Regions from separate parts of the Mesorhizobium sp. ESP-6-4 genome, predicted to be linked through region 1. Evidence: riboswitches for the same ligand, from Rfam matches in the RefSeq annotation. Region 1 holds a riboswitch; the other holds the start of a gene.
What was found. A riboswitch is a leader RNA that binds a small molecule or an ion and turns the genes downstream of it on or off. The one in region 1 is predicted to bind cobalamin.
Positions count from the first base shown of each region.

Region 2: another riboswitch for cobalamin. It lies ahead of LB523_RS23610 (CbtB domain-containing protein); the one in region 1 lies ahead of bluB (5,6-dimethylbenzimidazole synthase).

Region 1 covers NZ_JAIUGS010000018.1:14,254-18,434, reverse strand. The annotation lists gene LB523_RS23915 (pirin family protein) at 1-426, opposite strand, end outside; gene LB523_RS23910 (DUF2277 domain-containing protein) at 436-702, opposite strand; gene LB523_RS23905 (exodeoxyribonuclease VII small subunit) at 896-1,147, opposite strand; gene LB523_RS23900 (histone deacetylase family protein) at 1,151-2,077, opposite strand; cobalamin riboswitch at 2,193-2,371, shown strand; gene bluB (5,6-dimethylbenzimidazole synthase) at 2,414-3,145, shown strand; gene LB523_RS23890 (hypothetical protein) at 3,146-4,129, opposite strand.
Region 2 covers NZ_JAIUGS010000017.1:75,737-79,917, forward strand. The annotation lists gene LB523_RS23595 (dienelactone hydrolase family protein) at 1-57, shown strand, start outside; gene LB523_RS23600 (hypothetical protein) at 72-551, opposite strand; gene LB523_RS23605 (CbtA family protein) at 804-1,544, opposite strand; gene LB523_RS23610 (CbtB domain-containing protein) at 1,707-1,916, opposite strand; adenosylcobalamin (AdoCbl) riboswitch at 1,908-2,059, opposite strand; gene LB523_RS23615 (histidine phosphatase family protein) at 2,141-2,713, shown strand; gene LB523_RS23620 (PilZ domain-containing protein) at 2,865-3,137, shown strand; gene LB523_RS23625 (methyltransferase family protein) at 3,141-3,608, opposite strand; gene LB523_RS23630 (DUF6428 family protein) at 3,861-4,181, opposite strand, start outside.

The sequences.
Region 1 (4,181 bases):
GGGCAGCGCCAGCCAGGTCTGCAGGCCGGAGACCGACATCGGCGCGCCGCGCAATTCCTGTGGCGTGCGCTCTGAATGAACGATGCCGCGTCCCGCGGTCATCAGATTCACGTCGCCCGGCGCGATCACCATTTCGGTGCCGAGCGAATCCCGATGCCTGATCCTGCCGTCGAACAGGTAGGTGACGGTGGAAAGCCCGATATGCGGATGCGGACGCACGTCGAGCGCATGGCCGGCGCGCAGGATCGCAGGGCCCATGCGGTCGAAGAAGATAAACGGCCCGACCAGCCGGCGCTTCGCCGTTGGCAAGGCGCGGCGCACCTCGAAGCCGCCAATGTCCTTGGCGTTCGGAACGACCATCAGCTCGATCTGGTCGCAGGCGAAGGCATCGCCGGGTTCGGGATCGTTTCCCGGAAAGAAGCTCATGTCGGATCCTCAGGCGAAACGCAGCGCCGACCTGGCCTTCGCCTTGGCAGCTTCTTCCTCGCGGTTGCGCGGTTCCTGATTGGTTTCGAGCGAATCGATCAATTCGCGCGCGACAGCGGCGATCGCCTCGACGGCATGGTAGAAGGCATGCTCGTTGCGCTTGGACGGCTTGGTCGAGCCGCTCAGCTTGCGCACGAATTGCAGCGCTGCGTCATGCACTTCGTCATTGGTCGCCGGCGGCTCGAAATTGGCCAAGGTCTTGATGTTGCGGCACATGGCTTGAACTCCTTACCTGCTTTCTCTGCCCTTACCCGGTCTGAGATCATCCGCTGAGGTGTTGAGATTCAGGTCAGGCCGAGCCGAAAATGGTGGTTTCCGAGAACCGGAGCGGAGCGTACTTGAAGTACGTGAGCACCGGAAGCGCAGGAAGTTGCCATTTGCAGGCCGGCCTCACCTGAATATCAACACCTCAGTCGGCGTCCAGCGGTTCAGTTCCCACCGGCTTGCCGTCGCGCGACAGCCTGATCTTCTCGACCTTGTCCTCGGCCGCTTTCAGCAGCCGGTCGCAATGCGCCTTCAGCGCCTCGCCGCGCTCATAGATCTTGATCGATTGGTCGAGCGGGACGTCGCCGCGCTCAAGATCATCGACGATCTTCTCCAACGCGTCGAGCGCCTGTTCGAAGCTCATCGCCTTGACGTCCTCATTGCCTTCCAATGCCATACTCTATCCCTTCATCAGCCGCCCGACATGGGCGGCGACTGAAAATGCCAGTCCCTGCAGATCGTAGCCGCCTTCCAACAGGCTGACGAGCCTGTTGGAGCTATGGCGCCCGGCGCGCTCCATCAACTGGCCGGTCGCCCAATCGAAATCGTCCTCGGTCAGGTTGATCTCGGCCAGCGGATCGCGGTGGTGCGCGTCGAAACCGGCGGAAATGATGATCAGGTCCGGCGCGAACGCGTCGATCGAGGGCAGCACGCGCGACAGGAAGGCGTCGCGGAAGAGATCGCTGCCGGTCTGCGGCGCCAGCGGCGCGTTGACGATGTTGCCGGCGCCGGTCTCGTTCTTCGCGCCGGTGCCCGGGTAAAGCGGCATCTGGTGCGTCGAGCAATAGAGCACCGATGGGTCGTCCCAGAAGATGTCCTGCGTGCCATTGCCGTGATGAACGTCCCAGTCGACGATGGCGACACGCTCGGCCTGGTGCTTCTTCTGCGCGTAACGGGCGGCGATCGCCGCCGTGTTGAACAGGCAAAAGCCCATTGCCGTGGTCTTTTCGGCATGATGTCCAGGCGGACGCGCGGCGACGAAGACGTTTGCCGCACGGCCCTCGAAGACGTCGTCCACCGCCGCGTTGGCACCGCCGATCGCCGTCACCACGGCCTGCCAGCTTTTCGGGCTGGCGCTGGTATCGGCGTCGATCGACACGATCCCGCTCTCAGGGATCGCCCCGCGCACGCGCTCGATGAAATCCTCCGGGTGCGCATAGAGGATGGTTTTCTCGTCGCCTTCCGGCGCCTTGACGCGGTCGAGCGCCGCAAAAGCCTCGTCATCCAGCACGCGCTCGATGGCGCGCAGGCGGTCGGGCCGCTCGGGATGGCCGGGCGGCGTGAGGTGTTCGAGGAAGATCGGGTGCGTATAGAGACGGGTGGCCATGGCGCCTAATCTAGGGACCTGGCGGCCGAATGACCATGTTTGGCAGGCCGAATGGCTGGGGAAATCGCGTCTTGCCGTGTCGCTAACGCCATTGGCGCGGCCCAAGCTTCGCTGTAAGGTCGGGTCGCTGCCAGGTGCCCGCGACGCGGGAGAATCGGGAACACGGTTGAACTCCGTGGCGTGCCCAACACTGTAAGGGGGACCGCGCCGGCAAACGCCACTGTCGAAGACGGGAAGGCGCCGGATGCGGGACGATCCCGAGCCAGAAGACCGGCCCGGCAGACATGGTTTTCCGCTTGGTCAGGCGGGGGACTGCTTGTCGCAAGGGGAAAAGCGATGACGGCAGCAGCGATCGCCGCGAGCGGCGACGACTTTGACCAATTGGCGCGCGACGCGGTCTACCGGGCCATGTTCACCAGGCGCGACGTGCGCAGCCATTTCGTCCCCGACGATCTCGATGACAATGTGCTGGCGCGGCTCATCACTGCCGCGCACCATGCGCCGTCGGTCGGCTATATGCAGCCGTGGAATTTCATCGTCATCCGCGACGCCGAGCGGCGCAGACAAGTGCGCGACCTGTTCCTCGCCGCGCGCGAGCAGGAGTTGCCGGCAATCGAGGCGGAACGGCAGGCGCTCTACCGCAAGCTGAAGCTCGAAGGCATCTGCGAAAGCGCACTCAACCTGTGCATCACCTGCGACCGGCAGCGCTCGAAGGACTCGCCTCTCGGACGCTGGCACAATCCGGAGATGGATCTCTACAGCACAGTCTGCGCGGTGCAGAATTTCTGGCTGGCGGCGCGGGCGGAGGGTGTAGGCGTCGGTTGGGTGAGCATCATCGAGACCGAAGCGCTGAAGCGGCTTCTCGCGATCCCGGAGCATGTCACGCCGATCGCCTATCTGTGCGTCGGCCGCGTCTCGGCCTTCGCGCCGAAGCCGGACCTCGAGGCGCATGGCTGGGGCAAGCGCCTGCCGCTGCCCGAACTGGTCATGAGCGAGACGTTTCGCGGCGCCGGCGAGGCGCCGCTTAAATCGGCAATCGCAAAGCTCGGCGGCGCATCAAAGCCATGATCAGGCGGCCCTCGGCGTATCCCAGCGCGAGCCGCCGCCGAAAGAGCCCAGCGCCTTGTCGCGCAGTTCCCTGAATTTGGACGAGGTCTCGGCGAGCCGGCGGTCCCATTCGGGATTGGGCGCCTGGCCTTCGATGGCTTCGAAATAGACCTGCATCAGCGAGGCGATGGCGAAGGGCTCGATGAAGGCTGCCTTGAAGGCCCAGGCAAAGACGATGGCCAGCACGAAAGCCCAGCCGGCAAGCTGGCCCGGCATGACCCACAGAATGGCGGCCGCAGGCGCCAGCATCAACAGGAAGATGACGAAGGACACGCCCCACATGATCGCCGCCAGCCAGATGGCGTTCTTGACCATGTGCTTGCCGTTCTGCGCGTAGAGCACGACGCCTTGCCTCGCCGTCTCGAATGGCGAGTTCGAACTGATGCGGATGTTGTAGCCGAGGATGATCTCGTCGACATAGGTCAGCGACAGGCGGATCACCGTGTTGATGAAGCTGACGATACCGCTCAGGCCCGGAATGGGCAGGAAGGCGGCGATGCCGCCGATCAGGCCGGTGATGGCTCGGATGGCGCCCTTGACCAGCTGGTCGACGACGAAAAGGATGTTGGCCTCGGCAAAGCGCTGGGTGACCACTTCCTTCGCATAGGCGATCTGGCCCTGGCCGTCGGGGACGTCATGACCGTCGATCAGATGCACCATGACGGCGATATGGCCCGCTTTCAACACATAGAGGATATATTCGCGGATCCAGTAGACGGCGATCGAGACGACCCCGAAGCCGACCACGCCACCCCACAGCGCAAACGACATCGGACCGTCGGGATCGGTCGAGATGTGCCCGACGCCGTAACCGACGCTGGCGCCGGTACCGGTCGCCATGATGTAGGCGACCGTGATGCCGAAATAGACGATCATGCGAAAGATGATGAACGGCCATGTCCGCATCACGATCGACACGGACCGGCCAATGCTGAAGTCCCACATGGCCCCGACTCCCCATATCCTAAGAGTTGGCGGAGGAGGATGCGCTTGCCCC
Region 2 (4,181 bases), on a different contig from region 1:
CAGGCTTTCCTGAAAACGATCACACGCAAGACCGGGAGCGGTTCGGTGATTCCGTGAAACGCTGAACCGTTCTAAGCAGCGCCGGCTCGCAGAGCGGGTGAACGGAAAATCGACCATGCAGCGGCGCCGAGCGCCGCCACCGTGGCGAGGATCACCGCAAGGCTCGGCAAGTGGAAGAAGATGTCGCGCCATCTGGGCTCGACGACCGCGCCGGTGCTGGAGGCCTCGCCGCTATACTGGCACAGGATCCACGCCGCGCCGCTGCGCACCATCTCGGCATCGATGTCCGAGATCAGCGCCTTCGCGTTGCGTTCGGTAGAGGGCATTGTGGCCATATAGGTGAGCAGCGCCTTGGCGGCGGCGAGATAGGCGTGGCTGCATTCGTTGAACGGGCTTTCCTCGTCGCCGAGGCTGCCCGGCATCAAGCCCCAGAGGCAATAGGTGAATTGCAGATTGCCGTGATTGTAGAGCCGCCGGAAGGTCGGGTCGGTCGCGGTCTGGCGCTGGGCGAGGTCGAGGATCTTGCCGCGATAGCGCGCGATGACGGCCATCTGGCCGTGGGTCAGGCTGGGGATCTGGATGCCGGGAGGAGGCGGGGCCGAGGATCCGCCATGCGCCTGCGCGGATGTGGCGGCCAGAAATGCGAGCAGCGCCGCAACCGAGCAATTCCAGGAAAAGTGTGCGGCGGTTTTCCGTCCGGAATTGCGAGAAAACGAAAGACCAAAGTGGCTCTGCGGTCGTACCGACCGTTGAGCCGCTTTGGCCGCCAGGGCGCAGAACCGTGGCGGCCAACGCATCGGATTTCAGGCGTAGCGGCGTGCCGGGCTGCGCTGGTCGCGCACCGCGACCACGCGTTCGGCAACCGCGCCGAAGCCGAGCCCGACGACGGTCCACAGCACCAGCTGGATGCCGAGCGAGGCGACGCGGAATTGCCACAGCACGGTCGCCGAGAAGTTCTCCGGCACTTCGTTGATGTCGGGCAGCGCCGCCTTCACCAGCGCGAAGACGACGAGGAAGGCGAGGCCCGCGACGATCGAGGCGTTCCAGGCGCCGAGCCGGTTCCACAGCCGCTGCGCCAGGCCGACCGCCGCTACCATCGCCGCGATCGAGACGACGATCATGATGAAGAACAGCTCGGTGCGGTAGCCGATGGTCTCGGCGTTGCCCACCGCCGGCGGGCTGGCCGGGTATTTGAGGCCGGGGACCACGATCACGGCCAGGAAGCCGAGTGCCGCGATCAGCGCCGAGGTGCCGCGCGGTCCGAGCGAGCCCAGCCGGCCATGGGCATAGGCGAAGACCAGCGAGAACAGCCCGCCAAGCGCGGCGCCATAGATCAGCACGCCGGTTGCCAGGCCGATGCCGGCTTGCGTGGCGCGGCTGACCATCTCGGGCTCCGGCGCCCCGCCGGCGGCCTGGGCCTGCTGTTCCTCGAAGGCGATCGCCTTGTCGACCTGCGGCTCGCCATAGACGCGGGCGAAGGCGAACGCCAGAATCCCGGCGACCAGCCCGACAAGCATGCCGCGCAGCAAAAGTTTTCCAACCATGTCACCAATCCCTCCAAGCAATTCCAGGAAAAGTGCGTAGCGGTTTTCCGTCCGGAATTGCGTTAAGCCAACCAAGCAATTCCAGGAAAAGTGCGCAGCGGTTTTCCGTCCGGAATTGCGTTGGATCAGAATCGAAAGCAGGTTCAGCGATGCTGAACCGCTTTAGTGGCAGGGGAAGCCGAGCAGGTGGCGGCCGTCATGCACGAATTCGTGCACATAGGTGCCGCGAATCAGCGAGGTGGCGCCTTCTTCCGCGCCGACGAAATAGATCGCCAGCATCAAAAGCAGCCCGCCGAGGATGGCCCAGGGCAGAAGCTCGCGGACCGGAATCGCAACCGGGCCGTAGCTGGGGGCGAAGGTGGTGTCGGACATATTGACCTCCCTTGGGATACTGCGTCCCGTTGATCGAGTGCTGCGGAATAAGGCCTGACTTTCGGCTGGTGCCGATTACAGTGGCGCGACCGTGCCGGACTCGCACCGGCTTCCAATCCCGTATAGCACTAAGACACTTGTCAGCACTTCGTTCGCCTGTCAACGACATGTAATGGCGGCACGGCTTCGTGAGGCCTGTTTTTCGCTGGGCCACGGAGTTTTTCATGCTTGTCCGCCTGACGATGATCGCAAGCGGAGCGACGGCCGGCATGCGCAAGGGCCGCTTTCCGAACGATGAGCCGCCGGAGCCGCGCGCCCTCGATCGCGCCGGCGCGCTGGCCGCTTCGCTGCGTCGCGCCGACCGTGTCTGGACAAGTCCGGCGCTGGCTGCGCGGCGGACGGCCGAGGCGCTCGGCCTTGACGCGACGGTCGAGCCGCTGCTTGCCGAGCAGGATTTCGCGCGCTGGGCCGGCAAAGGCTTCGAAGAGGTGCAGGCCGAGGATCCGGAAGGCATGGCGGCCTGGTTCGCCGGTACAGACGCGGCGCCCCATGGCGGTGAATCGCTCGCCGACGTCGCCCGGCGGGGTGCTGCGCTGATGGAGCGGCTGGCCGGCGAAAGCGGTCACATCGTCACGGTGACGCATGCCATGCCGATCCGCGCCGCCATGGCGCATGTGCTCGGCGCGCCGCTTTCCTCAGTCTGGAAGATCGACATCGAGCCGCTGTCGCTCACCGAGTTCCGCAGCGACGGCCGCCGCTGGGTGCTGCGCGCGAGCGGCATCACTGTCGCCGGCTGAACGCCCAGGCGTGAACGCTCCATCCGTGAACCCGGCCGGCATATCAAGCCGGCACACCACTGTTTCAGCAATCGCTAACGGAACGGAAACGCCTCGCTGCTATAGTGCGGCCCCGTGGCGAGGAGAGCCTTGCCTGAGGAGCCCGCCGGATATGGCCGATTATCCCGAGACCGAACGTCGTCTTCATGCGCGCGAATTCGTGCTCAAGGAAGCCACGATCATCGCCGCCGGCGTCAGGATCGGCTGCTCGGTCAGAAATCAGCACGAGCAGGGCGCGGAATTGCGTGTCGGCGCCAATGTGGAGATCCCGGACCGCTTTCTGCTTGAGGTCCCGGCCGACGATACGGCCTATCGCGCTTTGGTGCGGTGGCGGCGCAACGACCGCGTCGGCGTGGCGCTCTACAGCAACGCGCCGAAGGACTGATGCTCAAAGGTAGCGGCGCACGCTCGCCCTGTAGGCGCGGTAGGGTTCGCCGAACTTGCGTTCCAGATAGGCCTCCTCGCGCAGCACCACGCCGTAATGCAGGATGGGGAAGCTCGCGATGGTCGCGATGACGGCCCACCAACTGTCAAACAGCAGCCCGATCCCGAGAAGCAGTCCCATCAGGCCGACATAAAGCGGATTGCGGGTGAAGCCGAACGGGCCGCCGGTGATGATCGCGGTGGTCGGCAGCGTCGGGTTCACATTGGTGCCGCCGCGCAACATCGTCGAGCGTCCCCAGGCGATGATCGCAACCGCCAGTGCTGCCAGCACTATGCCGAGCACGATGGTCAGCGGGCGGCCGCCGATCGCCAGCGGCCAGACATAGCGCAGCGCCAGCATCGCGATCAGCGCCACGAGAAAGAGCAGCGGCGGAAACACCGCCACGCCCGGATTGTCCGCTTTGTCATCCACAGCCATCTTCATCGACCAGGCGCCATTGCCGCCACTATGCACGGACGCGCATCGTCCAGCAATTCGTGACTTGATCCTGTCTAGGCGATGTGCAGCCTGGCATATCGGGAACACAACCGTGGCGCGCGCGTTCACTGTCGCCGATCGACAGGGATTGCGCGGATGAGCAAGACAGCCGTTTGGGTGGCGCTGATCGCCATCGTTCTCGTGGGCCTCTATTTGTTGCAGGCCAATGGCATGATCCGGTTCTGATCAGGGCGGCGCGTCACCATTAGCGGGCTCAACAGCAGCGACTCCCTCCGCACCCGCTCGCTGCCTTCTGTCTTCCAGCCAGCGGTCGCGCGGCTTGCAGCTTGACGGCCGTGGCGACAGCTCGACCTCAACCGTCCCGCCAACAAGGCTCGGCTGGGCTGCCCGGTGCAGTTCGATGGGGCGCACGCCGTCGCTGACCTCGAAGGTCAGCTTAGCAGCCCCATCGAGAGCGACATGGTCCGAAACCTTGCGGATGATCGCGGCGAATTTGCCGGCTGGCATATGGACCGGTCCGCCTTCGTCCACGTCCCACAGCTGGAC